Regions from separate parts of the Sphingomonas sp. BL-S-30 genome, predicted to be linked through region 1. Evidence: riboswitches for the same ligand, from Rfam matches in the RefSeq annotation. Region 1 holds a riboswitch; the other holds the start of a gene.
What was found. Region 1 has a riboswitch for cobalamin ahead of ACZ1I5_RS13815 (CbtB domain-containing protein). Riboswitches for the same ligand answer to the same signal wherever they lie in the genome.
Positions count from the first base shown of each region.

Region 2: linked by a shared signal. The riboswitch ahead of metE (5-methyltetrahydropteroyltriglutamate--homocysteine S-methyltransferase) and the one ahead of ACZ1I5_RS13815 (CbtB domain-containing protein) in region 1 are both predicted to bind cobalamin.

Region 1 is NZ_CM145481.1:2,976,414-2,983,282, reverse strand. Features, by position in the region: gene cobW (cobalamin biosynthesis protein CobW) at 1-746, opposite strand, end outside; cobalamin riboswitch at 1,028-1,266, opposite strand; gene ACZ1I5_RS13820 (histidine phosphatase family protein) at 1,337-1,894, opposite strand; cobalamin riboswitch at 1,927-2,087, shown strand; gene ACZ1I5_RS13815 (CbtB domain-containing protein) at 2,107-2,334, shown strand; gene ACZ1I5_RS13810 (CbtA family protein) at 2,344-3,069, shown strand; tRNA gene ACZ1I5_RS13805 (tRNA-Glu) at 3,470-3,544, opposite strand; gene ACZ1I5_RS13800 (L-lactate dehydrogenase) at 3,607-4,749, opposite strand; gene ACZ1I5_RS13795 (lactonase family protein) at 4,818-5,978, opposite strand; gene ACZ1I5_RS13790 (hypothetical protein) at 6,052-6,869, opposite strand, start outside.
Region 2 is NZ_CM145481.1:5,028,072-5,034,940, forward strand. Features, by position in the region: gene ACZ1I5_RS23610 (polyprenyl synthetase family protein) at 1-51, opposite strand, end outside; gene ACZ1I5_RS23615 (chorismate mutase) at 178-462, shown strand; gene ACZ1I5_RS23620 (MFS transporter) at 555-2,105, shown strand; gene ACZ1I5_RS23625 (DUF1993 domain-containing protein) at 2,155-2,676, opposite strand; cobalamin riboswitch at 2,806-3,021, shown strand; gene metE (5-methyltetrahydropteroyltriglutamate--homocysteine S-methyltransferase) at 3,135-5,444, shown strand; gene ACZ1I5_RS23635 (acyl-CoA thioesterase) at 5,431-5,841, shown strand; gene pnp (polyribonucleotide nucleotidyltransferase) at 6,047-6,869, opposite strand, start outside.

The DNA.
Region 1 (6,869 bases):
TCGTCGTGATCATGCTCCTCGCCATCGTCGATATGCGACTTGCGCGAATCGAGATCGTCCTCGGCTGCCGCGGTGATGCCGAGCAACGCGGCGATATCGACCGCGCCGTGATCGGCGCGCACGATCCGTACGCCGGGCCGCGTCTCCGCGTCGACCAGCGCCTCGACCCGCGCAAGCGTCTCGGCATCGACCAGGTCGGTCTTGTTGAGCACGACCATGTCGGCACAGCCGAGCTGCTCCTCGAACAGCTCCTCCAGCGGCGAATCATGGTCGAGATTGGGGTCGGCCGCGCGTGCAGCCGCCAGTGCCGCCTCGTCGGTGGCGAAGCGTCCGGCCGCGACCGCATCGGCATCGATCAGCGCGATGACGCCGTCGACGGTCGCACGGGTGCGGATGTCCGGCCATTGGAACGCCTTGACCAGCGGCTTGGGGAGCGCGAGCCCGCTGGTCTCGATGATGATGTGCTCGGGCGGGTTGGGCCGGTCGAGTAGCTTCTGCATCGTCGGCAGGAAGTCGTCGGCGACGGTGCAGCAGATGCAGCCATTGGCCAGCTCGACGATGTCATCTTCCGGGCAGGCCTCGTCATTGCAGCCCTTGAGCAGCTCGCCATCGACGCCGATATCGCCGAACTCGTTGATCACGAGCGCGATGCGACGCCCCTGCGCATTCTCCAGCAGATGGCGGATCAGCGTGGTCTTGCCGGCCCCCAGAAATCCGGTGATGACGGTAGTGGGCACTTTGCTCACGCTGCTTCTCCTTCTTCGACGTCGACAGGTGCGCGATCATGGATCGCACGCCAATGGGAAACTCTTGCGTCGCCCGCAGCCGCGAGGCGCCGCGCACGATCCGCGAAGGCGTCATGAGCAACATCGGTGGCGGGGGCGTGCCGTTCGCCTGGGCGAACGGTCGATGCACGACGACGGGCGGACGCCAAAAGCACCCGGCACCATGCACCGATGCGGCCCCAGCCGCATGGTTCGTCGCTCAGACGGAGTTCCGTGCCTTGGCCATTCCCTGGACCAGGGCAAGAGCGACCGGTGCGCTGGCAGGTCTCCTGGCTCGCGGGTCATAGCTTGATGCACGGCCTTCCCAGGCCTTCGCGCTCTCGCGCGATCGGCCCAGTGGCTTGCCTCTCGAAGAGAGGCGGTGTGCATCGCGCTCGCCGCTTACAGTTGCAGGGACAGCCGCGGAGTTGGGCGGCTGAAGCCGTCCGCACCGCATTCCCGATTAAGCCCCTTTCGGGGCACCGGCGCGATCACGAGGCGCGGGGGCAACCCCGTTCCTCAAGCGCGCCAATAGGCGGTTGCCAACCCATCGGCAAGATATGGAGATTTCTTTATCCGCTGCCGGTGACCGGGCCGAGCGACTGCAACCGCCAGATGCGATTGAACGACAAGACCGTCACCGAGAGGGGCGCGACATCGATCCGCCACGTCGCGCCGATCGGCAGCGACAGGGCAGCGGCGATCGCCGCGCGCACCACGGCCGGGTGAGTGATCGCCAGCACGGGCACATCCCGTCCGGCCTGGCTGGCGAGCCACTCGGCGACACGCACGCTGACCGCCGCCATCGTCTCGCCGCCGGACGCGCCCGCCCCGGGATCGGCGATCCATGCGGCAGCAGCCTCGGGATCGGCGGCATTGATCTCGGCAAGGCTTTTCCCGCTCCAGTCGCCATGATCGATATCGCCGAGCGCCGCATCGATATCGGCGGTCAGACCAAGCGCTTCCGCCGTCTGGCGCGCGGCCGACGCCGGGCTGGTGGCGACACGCCGTGGGGAGGGCCCCGGGATGCGCAGGCCGGTCGCTGCGCGCAGCCCCCCCGTGTCGAGCGGCTCGGCGGGATCGGCGAACCCGCCGACGCGGCTCATGGCGGTGGCGGCATGGCAGAGCAGGGTCAGTCGCGTGGCCAGGCGGGCCTCCCGATATCGTTGACGTTGCGCTCGGTTCCGTCCTAGGGCGATGCCGAAGGACCGAGGAAGAAGCCGGTGGAATTCCGGCACGGTCGCGCCACTGTTATCGGCAGCACCTCCCTGCTGTCGAGAGTCAGACCTTCCTCGCGACATTATCCCCGCGGGACGCGCACATCCCGGTCAAGGAGCTGAACATGCCGGCCACGACTCTCTTCGCCGACGACGTCTTCATCCCCGTCCGGGGCGAGACGGCCATTCCGATCGGCGAGATCCTGCCCTGGGCCGTCTTCGGCACGCTGCTCGCCCTGATCTTCCTTTATTTCGTCAGCACCGAGCAGGGCGCGGTGTCGCTGTTCAGCGGCAAATATGTGCACGAGCTCGTCCATGACGGGCGCCATCTGCTCGGCTTTCCCTGCCACTAAGCGTCGAACATGGCGCGTACCCTGTTGATCCGCGGCATGCTGGTGGGCCTGGTCGCTGCCTTGCTGGCGTTCCTGTTCGCCCGTGTCGCCGCGGAGCCACAGGTCGATCTGGCGATCGCATTCGAGGCCGCGCGCGACCATGCGATGGGCGCGATGGACGAGCCCGAGCTGGTCAGCCGCGCGACTCAAAAGGGGTTCGGCCTGATCATCGCCGTGCTGCTCTACGGCGCGGCGATCGGCGGGATCTTCTCGCTGGTGTTCGCCGGACTCTATGGGCGCTGGTCGCGGCTCGGGCCGCGCTCGCTCGCCTTGCTGCTCGCCCTGGCGGGTTTCGTCGCGATCGCCCTGGTGCCGGCCTTGAAATATCCGCCGAACCCGCCCGCGGTCGGCCTGCACGAGACCGTGGCGTTTCGGACGATCACCTATTTCGCGATGATCGCCTTGTCGGTGGTGGCGCTGATCGTCGCCGCGAAGCTCGGGCGCGGCCTGACCCGGCGTCTCGGCGCCTTCAATGCGATGCTCTGCGCCGCCGGCTGCTATGTCGTGCTGGTGACCGCGGTGCAGCTCGCCTTGCCCGCGATCAACGAAGTGCCGACGGATTTCCCGGCAGTCGTGTTGTGGAACTTCCGCATCGCGTCGATTGCCATGCAGGCGGTGCTGTGGACGGCGATCGGCATCGGCTTCGGCGCTGCGGCCGAGCACGCGCTGCGTCATGGGGCGAGCCGCCGCGGCTAGCGGCGCGGCGTCCGTCCAATTGGGCTCTTGATGACCAAGCGATGCAGCGGGAGGATACAGAAACGTCGCCATCCGCCCGGGAAGCTCACATGTCGAGGCCGCCTCGACGCCAAAAGCGTCGGCACATGTCTCAACTGGATTTCCATAGCCCGACCCTCGATGGAGCCCATGACGATGCTCATCGTCGCGGGCCTCGACACGTTCATCGAGCGCAATCTAGTCGAAGGGATATCCGCGAGGCAGTGCCCGCCGGGCAAGGAGCCGAGACGTCCGATTCGCAGCCGATTCCGTCTCCATTGGTCGCAGTTTACTGCTCCCAAAAACGGAAGTGCCATTCTGCACCAATATTCGACGGCGCGAGATTCTGTCTCGACAATGGCCCGTAAGCCAGTGAAATCGCTGGTGACCCCTACGAGAATCGAACTCGTGTTTTCGCCGTGAGAGGGCGACGTCCTAACCGCTAGACGAAGGGGCCATACCTTGCGGAGCGGCGCATCTACGGTGAGCGGGGCTCACCGTCAAGATGGCGCACGCCTGTCAGCGCAGAAGCATGTCCGGCGACAGCGTCTTCACATCGGTCTGGCCGGTCAGTGCCATCGCCACCGCCATTTCATGGCGCAGCAGCTCGAGCATCTGCGCCACGCCCGCGCCGCCCTTGGCCGCCAGCGCATAGGCCCAGGCGCGGCCGAGCAGCACGCCCTTCGCGCCCAGCCCCAGCGCCCGCAGCACATCGACGCCCGATCGGATACCGCCATCCATCAGCACGTCCGCCCGCCCCGCCACGGCGTCGACCACGCCGGGCAGCGCCGCGATGGAGGAGGGCGCACCATCGAGTTGCCGCCCGCCATGGTTCGACACCACGATCGCCGAGGCGCCGATGTCGCACGCGGCGACTGCATCGGCCGGGTCCATCACGCCCTTGATCACGATCGGCCCGTCCCAATGCTGGCGGATCCAGTCCATGTCCTTCCAGGTGATCGACGGATCGAAATTGCGCGCGACCCAGGCGGTGAACTGGTCGAGCCCGGCACCCTCGGGCATCACCGGGGCAAAATTGCCCAGGGTATGCGGTCCGCCGAACAGGCCGACATCGAACGCCCAATGCGGATGCGTGGCGATCTGGGTGAAGCGCTTGATCCGCGCGCCTAGGCCCTGCTTGCCGGTCAGGCTCGATCGCACGTCGCGGTACCGCGCGCTGTGCACGATCAGGTCGACGGTCAGCACCAGTGTCTCCACGCCGATCGCCTTGGCCCGCGCCAGCATGTCCTTCATGAACTCGCGGTCGCGGATCATGTAGAGCTGGAAGGCGAAGGGCTGGGTGACGCCCGCCGCTACCTCTTCCATGCCGCAACAGGCGGAGGCGGAGAGGATGAAGGGCACGCCCGCCGCCTCCGCCGCGCGCGCAGCCTGCACTTCGCCGCGCCGCGCATACATGCCCGCCAGCCCGACCGGCGCGAGCGCGACGGGCAGCGATGCGGGACGGCCCAGCAGGGTGGTGGACAGGTCGATCTGCGAGACGTCGGTCATGACCTTCTGGCGCAGCTTCAGCCGCTGCAGGTCCTCGACATTGCTGCGCATGGTCGATTCCGAATAGGAACCGCCGTCGATATAATCGAACAGGAACAGGGGCAGGCGCGCTTTCGCGAGCAGCCGGAAATCATCGATGCAGGCCGGTGTCACCGTGTCGATCTAGGTCGCGCGCCCGGCCCCCGCAATGTCATTGTTGCGCGGGAGCCGGGCCCATTTCCTTACCGGCTGCTCGGGGTTGCGATCGCGCCCGGTCGGGCGTCGAACTTCAGCGTCGCCGCGTCGTCGCGGGCCAGCGTCCGGCCGTTGAAGCGATAGACCTCGATGTCCTTGTCGACCGCGCATTGCAGCAGCACGGTCTTCGCATTGTCGCTGAAGGTCGCGCCCTGGCACCAGGCGCCGGTCTCGGTCTCGGTGATCGGGGTCAGCGTCATGCCCTTCACGCCATAGATCTTCAGCGCGCCATGCGGCCAGTAACCCGCCGAACCCGGCGCGCCGCCCGATCCGTTATGCACCACGACCGCGAGATAGCGCCCGTCGCGCGACAGGGTCAGATGCTCCGGCGTGAAGCCCACCTCGACCGGATTGACCTTGCCCGTCGCCAGCTCGACCGCAGTGACGGTGCCGACGCGCGGGCCGCGGGGCGGGGTGGTGCCGGCCGGCGGCGTGTTGCCCTGCAGGTTGGTATTATAGGCATAGCGCCCGTCGGGGCTGAACGAGATGCCATAAGGCTGAACGCCGGTGGAGATCGGCTCGCCGTCGAGCGTCACGCTGTCGCCCGATACGGACAGGCGCATCAGCTGCCCCGCGCTCTGCGCCACCGCGACGGCGCCCTTGCCGTTGGGCAGGAATGCCACGTCGGTCGGCCGTGCCTTGGCGGGCAGCTGCACCTTGCCCGCGGGCGTCAGGCGCTTGTCCTTGATCGTGAAGATCGAGACCGTGTCGTCGCCGGTGCTGACCACCAGCGCCAGCGTGCCGGCGCGGTTGATCGCGACGCCGCTCGCGCCCGGGCCCGCCTGTACCGTCTGCGCCAGCGCCGGCGCGGTCGGGTCGGCAAGGTCGATCACCGAGACGCCGTCGTTCAGTTCCAGCGTACCGTCCGTCTTCAGGCGCTGCGCGGCGGATACCAGCGCGAAGCCGCCATTGCGCGCGACCGCGACCGCCGCCGGCGGGCCGATCATGCTCGCGGGTGCCGCGACCGTGCCGATCGTCTTGGGCGGATAGCTGCGCAGGTCGATCACCGACACGCTGTCGGCGGTGCGCCCGGCGTCGCCGGGGCGCAGCTGCTTGCCGTCATTGGCCGACACGGCGAGCTGCGCCGAAACTGCGCCGGGCACGGCAAGTGCGATGACGGCGGCGGCAAGGCTGATGCTGGTCTTCATGGGCGTCCCTCTCTTCTCATGAAGCAGGCCGCGCCTCCCGGCGCGGCCTGCCGATGTCGGTATTCAGGTCGGATCAGAAGGGATCGGTGCGCTTGGTATAGGCACGGCCCTTGTCGGCAGCGGGTGAATCGCCGCCGGTGCAGATCATCACCCCGTCCTTGATCTGGTCGATCACGTCGCGCTCGCTGCACGAATTGAGGAAGCGCAGGCCGTTCGCCTTGGTCGCGGCGAGCACGCGCGCGCGCACCGCCAGCATCGATGGCGGATACCCCTCGAAGGTGGCGCCCGGCGCGCGCGGCTTGGGCGCGCCGACCAGATAGAAGCCGTGATCGCCCGGGCCCCATTCGGCAAAGGCCAGGCCCGGGGTGCGCACGGTCGATTCGACATTGGCGTCGGCGCGGGGATTCTCGATCTTCACGCCGAAGATCAGCTCGCCGTCCGGGTTGAGCGGCCATGGCTCGGCCAGGCGGAGATAGTCATTCTGGGAAACCCCCCAGATCTCCGAGGCGAAGGCCTGGCTGCCATTGCCGCGAAAGCCCTGGGCGAGGCCCTGCACCACCGGCGCGAAGGGATAGCGCGAAGCCTCGACCATGATCTTGGCCGCCTCGGGCGACTCGGCGTTGCACAGCAGGATGCCGTGGACGCCGGCGGCGAGCGCCTGCTGGATCATCCAGGCATTGGCGCGGACGGCGTCGGGCGTGCCCTGGATCGGCAGTGTGACGATCACGGCGGGGGTACGGTGCCCGGTACGGGTCGGCCCCGCATCGACCAGGCCGCGCATGAACTCGCGCAGCTCTTTGAAGTCGAGCGGGCCATGCTCCATCTCATAGGTGATGTAATCGGCCTTGGTCGCCGCCTGCTTCTTGCCCTCTTCATATCCGCCGCCGGAAA
Region 2 (6,869 bases), 2.1 Mb from region 1:
TTCTAGCGACGGCTGGCGCTGGGCATCGAGGCGGTGGATCGTGGCGCTCATGGTGCGTGCGATGTGGCCGTATGACCGGGTAAAGGCAAGCCTTTGCGGGGTTAACGCCCGCCTTTCGGGGTTGCGCGTCGTGCGCGACGTCCGCAAAAGGCCGGGCGAACTGGTGAGGACGGCAAGGTGACCGACGAAACGCTCAGCGGCTATCGCCAGAGCATCGACAATATCGACGCGGCTCTGGTCTTCCTGCTTGCCGAGCGGTTCAAGGTGACTCAGGCGGTCGGCCGCTACAAGGCGACCGCCGGGCTCCCGCCTGCGGACCCGAGCCGCGAGGATGCGCAGATCACGCGGCTGCGCGGGCTGGCCAAACAGGCCGATCTCGATCCCGATTTCTCCGAGAAATTCCTGCGCTTCATCATCGACGAAGTAATCCGTCATCACGAGCGCGTGCGCGACGAGGGCTGACGCCCGTCGTGTCGGGCATGGCCAGCCCGCGATGATAGCGGTATCGATTGCCCGGGGCGCCGCGACGACAAGCGGCGAAGTGGGGATGTCGCATGGCAACACGTATGAACAGTCTGTCCGATCGCCAGGCCTTGTGGGCGTTCATTCTCGGCTGCGCGGCCGTCACGGCGGGGGTAGTGCTCCACATCCCGATGTTCCTGATGGCGAAGGACATGGGCTATCACCTCGCCGGCATGCCGATGGATTCGGGCATGATCTTCGGCATGTTCCTGATCGTCGGGGGCGTGATCGTCGCGGCCTATGGCCTGCTGCCGCGCAATCTCGCGGCACAGCGCGCGGCGGCCGAGGACATCACCATCGCCGCGCCCGAGGATGCCGCGCTCGGCTGGGCGCATTGGCGGCTGATGATCGTGCTGGTCGTCGCGCTGATCATCGATGTGATGAAGCCGGCCTCGCTCGGCTTCACCGTGCCCGGCATGATCGGCGAATATCATGTGCCGCGATCGACCGTGTCGCTGGTGCCGTTCTTCGCGCTGATGGGCACCGTGGTCGGGTCGGTCGTGTGGGGCGTGATCGCCGATATCTATGGGCGCAAGGCCTCGATCCTGCTCTCGGCGGTGATGTTCGTCGGCACCTCGATCTGCGGCGCGATGCCGTCGCTCGCCTGGAATATCGGCATGTGTTTCATGATGGGCGCGGCGGCGGGCGGCATGTTGCCGGTGACATACGCGTTGCTCGCGGAGATGATGCCCAACCGGCATCGCGGCTGGAGCCTGGTGCTGGTCGGCGGGCTCGGCGCGGTCGGCGGCTATTTCGCGGCGAGCGGGCTCTCGGCGGTGCTGCAGCCGATCTTCGGCTGGCGCATATTGTGGCTGGCAAACCTGCCGACCGGGCTCAGCCTCATTCTGCTGGGCGCGCTCATCCCTGAATCGGCCAAGTTCCTCCTCGCCCGGGGGCGCAAGGTGGAAGCGGAAGCAGTGATGCGGCGCTTCGGGGCAACTGTGCGGCGCGGGCCCCCGCCAACGACGACCGGGGTCAACCACGGGCCGCTGACGGGCAGGCGGATGATCGGCAAGCTCACCGCGCTGACCGTGGCCGCACTGACCTGGGGCCTGATCAATTTCGGCCTGTTGCTGTGGCTGCCGGCCGATCTCGTCGCCAAGGGCTATTCAGTCGCGGTGTCGAGCCGGCTGCTGGCGGAAAGCTCGCTGATTGCTTTTCCGACCGTGTTTCTGGCGGCGCTCATGTACAGCCGCTGGAGCACCAAATGGTTGCTCGTCACCATGATCGGCGTGACGCTTGCCGGCTTGCTCGGCGTGCTCAGGCTGGAGCTGGCGGGAACGGGCAGCCCGGTGCTGCCGGTCGCGCTGCTGATCGTCGGCTCGAACGGCATCCTCGCCATCCTGCTGCCCTATACCGCCGAAAGCTTCCCGTTACGTGTGCGCGGCCGGGCGACCGGATGGGTCGCCGCCTGCACCAAGGCCGGCGGGCTGTTTGCGCAAGGACTGAGCATCGCCGCGCTGATCCCGTCCATGGGACTGGCGGCGGTCATCATCATGGCGCCGGCGGTGGTCGCGCTTGGCCTGGTCGCCTGGTTCGGGCGCGAGACGCGCGGCGGTGATCTGCGCCACCTCGACGCATAAAGCGCGAGACGCCGATAACGACGAGGTCGGGCCAGACCTTCGTCACGCCCTACCGCTTGATACGCGGCGTTCCCATGAAATCGCGTTTGCCCAGCTTCACGCCTTGCGCGCGCAGGATCGCATAGGCCGTTGTCGCGTGGAAATAGAAGTTCGGCTGCGAGAAGGAGAGCAGGAAGTTCGCGCCCGTGAAGGGCATGATGGTTTCCCCGAAGGCGAACTGCGTATCGCAGTCCGCCAGGGCGTCGAACGCGTCGCGATCGAGCGCTTTCAGGCTGGTGACCGCCGTCTGCAGGATGCCGTGCAGGCCGGCAAAGTCGGTCGGCCAGGCCGATCGGTCGGGCGAGAAGCTGCCGGCCCGGACCCCCTCGATTCCGCCGACCGAATGGGCGGCGCAGGATTTCACCTGATAGCCGAAGGGCAGCATGTCCGGTGCGAGGCGGGTGTCGATCAGCTCCGCTTCCGTCCTGCCCTGTTCGGCGCAGAATGCCGCCGCCTTGTCGACCAGCGCATCGACCGCGCCCAGGATCTGGAGGTTGGACGGTACGACGGCATCGTAAAGGGAGAAGGACATGGGTTCTGGCTCCGGCTGACGTTGCGGGGCTTATGGAGGCTCGTCATGGTCGCGTCCATGTGCCGTTCGGTATTGAAAGCATCATATAAAGAATTCTTTATATGATGCTTGACGCGCCCGTCGTAACCTCTATCCTGTGATGGTCGAGGTTCTTCGCCCGGTTGCCCGGTCGGAGCTAAGACGGGAAGCCGGTGCGGCCCTTGGGCTTATTCCGGCGCTGCCCCCGCAACTGTGAGCGGTGAGCGGCGGTCCATTTTGCGTCACTGGTCCGGACAAGGGACCGGGAAGGCCGGATCGTCGCATTGACCCGCGAGCCAGGAGACCTGCCTCGTCAGATAACGTCCTCCGGCGGGGTGCCCGGTCAGGCCGCGTGCAACACCGCGCCCCGGCTTGTCATTAGGGCGTGTGCCCGTTGCCGTGCGTCCGGCCTTCACCTTGCCCAACGCAAGGCCAAGACGATGACCATCTCAGTCGCAACCCTCGGTTTCCCCCGTATCGGCCCGCGCCGCGAGCTGAAGTTCGCGCTCGAAAGCTTCTGGTCGGGCAAATCGGATGCCGACGCTCTGTCGCTCGCGGCACAGGGCTTGCGCGCCGCTGCCTGGGCGCGGCAAAGGGCGTTGGGCGCCGACATCATCCCCAGCGGCGACTTCTCGCTCTACGACCATGTGCTCGATACCTCCGCGATGCTCGGCGCGGTGCCGGCGCGCTATGGCTGGAACGGCGGCAAGGTCGGCCTCGACACTTATTTCGCCATGGCGCGTGGGACGCAGAGCGCGAAGAGGCATGAAGGCTGCGCGCATGGGCTGGACAGCACCGCGCAGGAAATGACCAAATGGTTCGACACCAACTATCATTACATGGTGCCGGAACTGAGCGCAGGACAGCAATTCGCGCTGTCGACGAGCAAGGCAGTCGACGAATTTCTCGAGGCCAAGGCACTCGGATACCATACGCGGCCGGTGCTGCTCGGGCCGGTGACCTGGCTGACGCTGGCCAAGGGCAAGGACGTCGCCCCGCTGTCGCTGCTCGAGGCAGTGCTGCCGGTCTATGAGGAAGTGCTGGCGCAGCTTGCACAGGCGGGTGCCGACTGGGTCCAGATCGACGAACCCTGCCTGGTGCTCGACCTCGACGACGATCAGCGCGCGGCGCTGAAGCAAGCGTACAGGCGCCTGTCAGTGAACGGGCCGAAGGTGATGCTCGCGACCTATTTCGGCGCGCTCGGCGACAATCTGGAACTGGCGACCGACCTGCCGGTGCACGGGCTGCATATCGATCTGGTCCGTGCGCCGGAGCAGCTCGAGCCGGTGTGGCAGCGTGCCCGGCCCGACCTGCTGCTGTCGCTCGGCGTGATCGACGGGCGGAACGTCTGGCGGGCCGATCTCGATGCGCTGATCGCGCGGATTGCGCCCGTCGCGGCCGAGCGCAACCTGGTGCTCGCGCCGTCCTGCTCGCTGCTGCACGTGCCGGTCGATCTCACGATCGAGACCGCGCTCGACTCTGAGGTGAAGCAGTGGCTTGCCTTTGCCGTGCAGAAGATCGGCGAATTGTCAGTGCTGGCACAGGCGCTGAACCAGGGCGCCGAGACGGTTGCCGCGCCGCTGGCGCTGGCCCGGGCGGCGGTCGAGTCGCGCAAGACGTCGCCGCTGATCCACAATCCCGCCGTCGCGGCGCGGCTGGCGGCGGTCGATCTCGACATGACCAGGCGGACGTCGCCCTTCGCGGATCGCCGCGTGGCGCAACAGGGGCGGCTGGGCCTGCCGAGCTTCCCGACCACGACGATCGGGTCCTTCCCGCAGACGCCGGAAGTGCGCAAGGCGCGTGCCGCGCACATCAAGGGCGAGATCGACGACCTGGCCTATGAGCAGTTCCTGCGCGTCGAGACCGCCACGACGGTCGAGTGGCAGGAAAAGATCGGCCTCGACGTGCTGGTGCATGGCGAGTTCGAGCGCAACGATATGGTGCAGTATTTCGGCGAGCAGCTATCCGGCTTCGCCTTCACCCGCAGCGCCTGGGTGCAGAGCTATGGCTCGCGCTGCGTGCGGCCGCCGATCTTGTACGGCGATGTCGCGCGGCCGAAGCCGATGACGGTCGAGTGGTGGCGTTATGCCCAGTCGCTGACGAGCAAGCCGATGAAGGGCATGCTGACCGGGCCGGTCACGATCCTCAACTGGTCGTTCGTGCGCGACGACCAGCCACGCTCGCAGAGCTGCCGCGAGATCGCGCTGGCGATCCGCGACGAGGTGATCGACCTGGAGGCGGCTGGCGCGGCGGTGATCCAGATCGACGAGGCGGCCCTGCGCGAAGGGCTGCCGCTGCGCCGCGCCGACTGGCAGGCCTATCTCGACTGGGCGGTCGAATGCTTCCGCCTGACCGCGTCGGGCGTGCGCGACGACACCCAGATCCACACCCATATGTGCTATTCGGAGTTCAACGACATCCTGCCCTCGATCGGCGCGATGGACGCCGACGTCATCTCGATCGAGACCGCCCGGTCGCAGATGGAGCTGCTCGATGCCTTTGCCGATTATGCCTATCCCAACGAGATCGGGCCGGGGGTGTACGACATCCATGCACCGCGCATCCCCGCCGAAGCGGAGATGACGGGGCTGCTGACGCTCGCGGGCAAGCGCCTGCCGGCCGAGCAGCTATGGGTGAACCCCGATTGCGGGCTCAAGACGCGCAAATGGGAGGAAGTTCGCCCGGCGCTGATCGCGATGGTCGCGGCGGCGCAGCGCATGCGCGTGCGGGGTGCCTATGACGCGGCCTGAGACCCCGCTCGAAACGATGCCGGACGAGCAGCCCGCCGTGCGCGTGACGGCGGTGCCGGCCGACGCCAATGTCTATGGCGATATCTTCGGCGGCTGGCTGATGAGCCAGATGGACCTCGCCGCTTCCTCGGTCGCCTCGCGTCACGCGGGCGGCCGGGCAGTGACGATCGCGGTGGAGGGCATGGCCTTCCACCGCCCGGTCTTCGTCGGCGACGAGGTGTCGGTGTTCGCCCGGCTGATCAAGGTCGGGCGGACGTCGATGCGGGTCCGGGTCGAAGCCTGGGCTCGCGACCGGCATTCGGAAGAGGCGAACAAGGTGACCGAGGCGGCGTTCGCGTTCGTGGCCGTGGGGCAGGACCGGCGGCCGAGGCCGGTGCGGGCGATGGTGATGGTTTAAGCCACACCGTCATGCCGACTTGTTCCGGCATCCGTTCTGCGGCCGGGCGCAGCATTGCGTCGAATAGGGTGCGCTTGCGGAACGATGGACCCCGGAACGAGTCCGGGGTGACGGTTGTGGGTGGGCTGGCGCCATCCTTCATCAAAGAAAAAAAGGCCCGGTTTCCCGGGCCCCTCTTCATTTGTCCTTGCGGAACCGGGATCGCTTAGTCGCGGTCGCCGGTCAGAAAGGCGGGTGCGAACTCCGGCGCGGGGCCGTCATCATTGCCGCCTTCGCTGCGCTCGCGGCGCGGGCCGCGGCCCTCGTCCCGGGCACCGCCGCCATCGCGACGGGGACCACGGCCGCCGTCACCATCGCGGCGCGGGCCACGATCGCCACGACCGCCGCCATCGCCACGCGGGCCACGACCGCCGTCGCCATCACGGCGCGGGCCGCGGGGGCCACGATCGCCGCGATCACCGCCTTCGCGGGGCTCGCGGGCGGGACGGGTGTCTTCCAGCTCGGCACCGGTCTCCTGATCGACGACGCGCATCGACAGGCGGACCTTGCCGCGCGGATCGATCTCGAGAACCTTGACCTTCACGGCCTGGCCTTCGCTGAGAACGTCGGCAACCTTCTCGACGCGCTCGTTCTTGATTTCCGAGACGTGGACGAGACCGTCCTTGCCGCCCATGAAGTTCACGAACGCACCGAAATCGACCAGGTTGACGACCTTGCCGTCATAGATCTTGCCGACCTCGGCTTCCTCGACGATGCCCTTGATCCAGGCGATCGCGGCGTCGATCTGCGCCGAATCCGACGAGCTGACCTTGATCACGCCCTCATCGTCGATGTCGACCTTCGCGCCGGTGGTGGCGACGATCTCGCGGATCACCTTGCCGCCGGTGCCGATGACGTCACGGATCTTCGACTTGTCGATCGTGATCGTCTCGATGCGCGGTGCGTGCGCCGACAGTTCCTCACGGGTATGGTCGAGCGCCTTGGCCATTTCGCCCAGGATATGCGCGCGGCCTTCCTTGGCCTGGTTC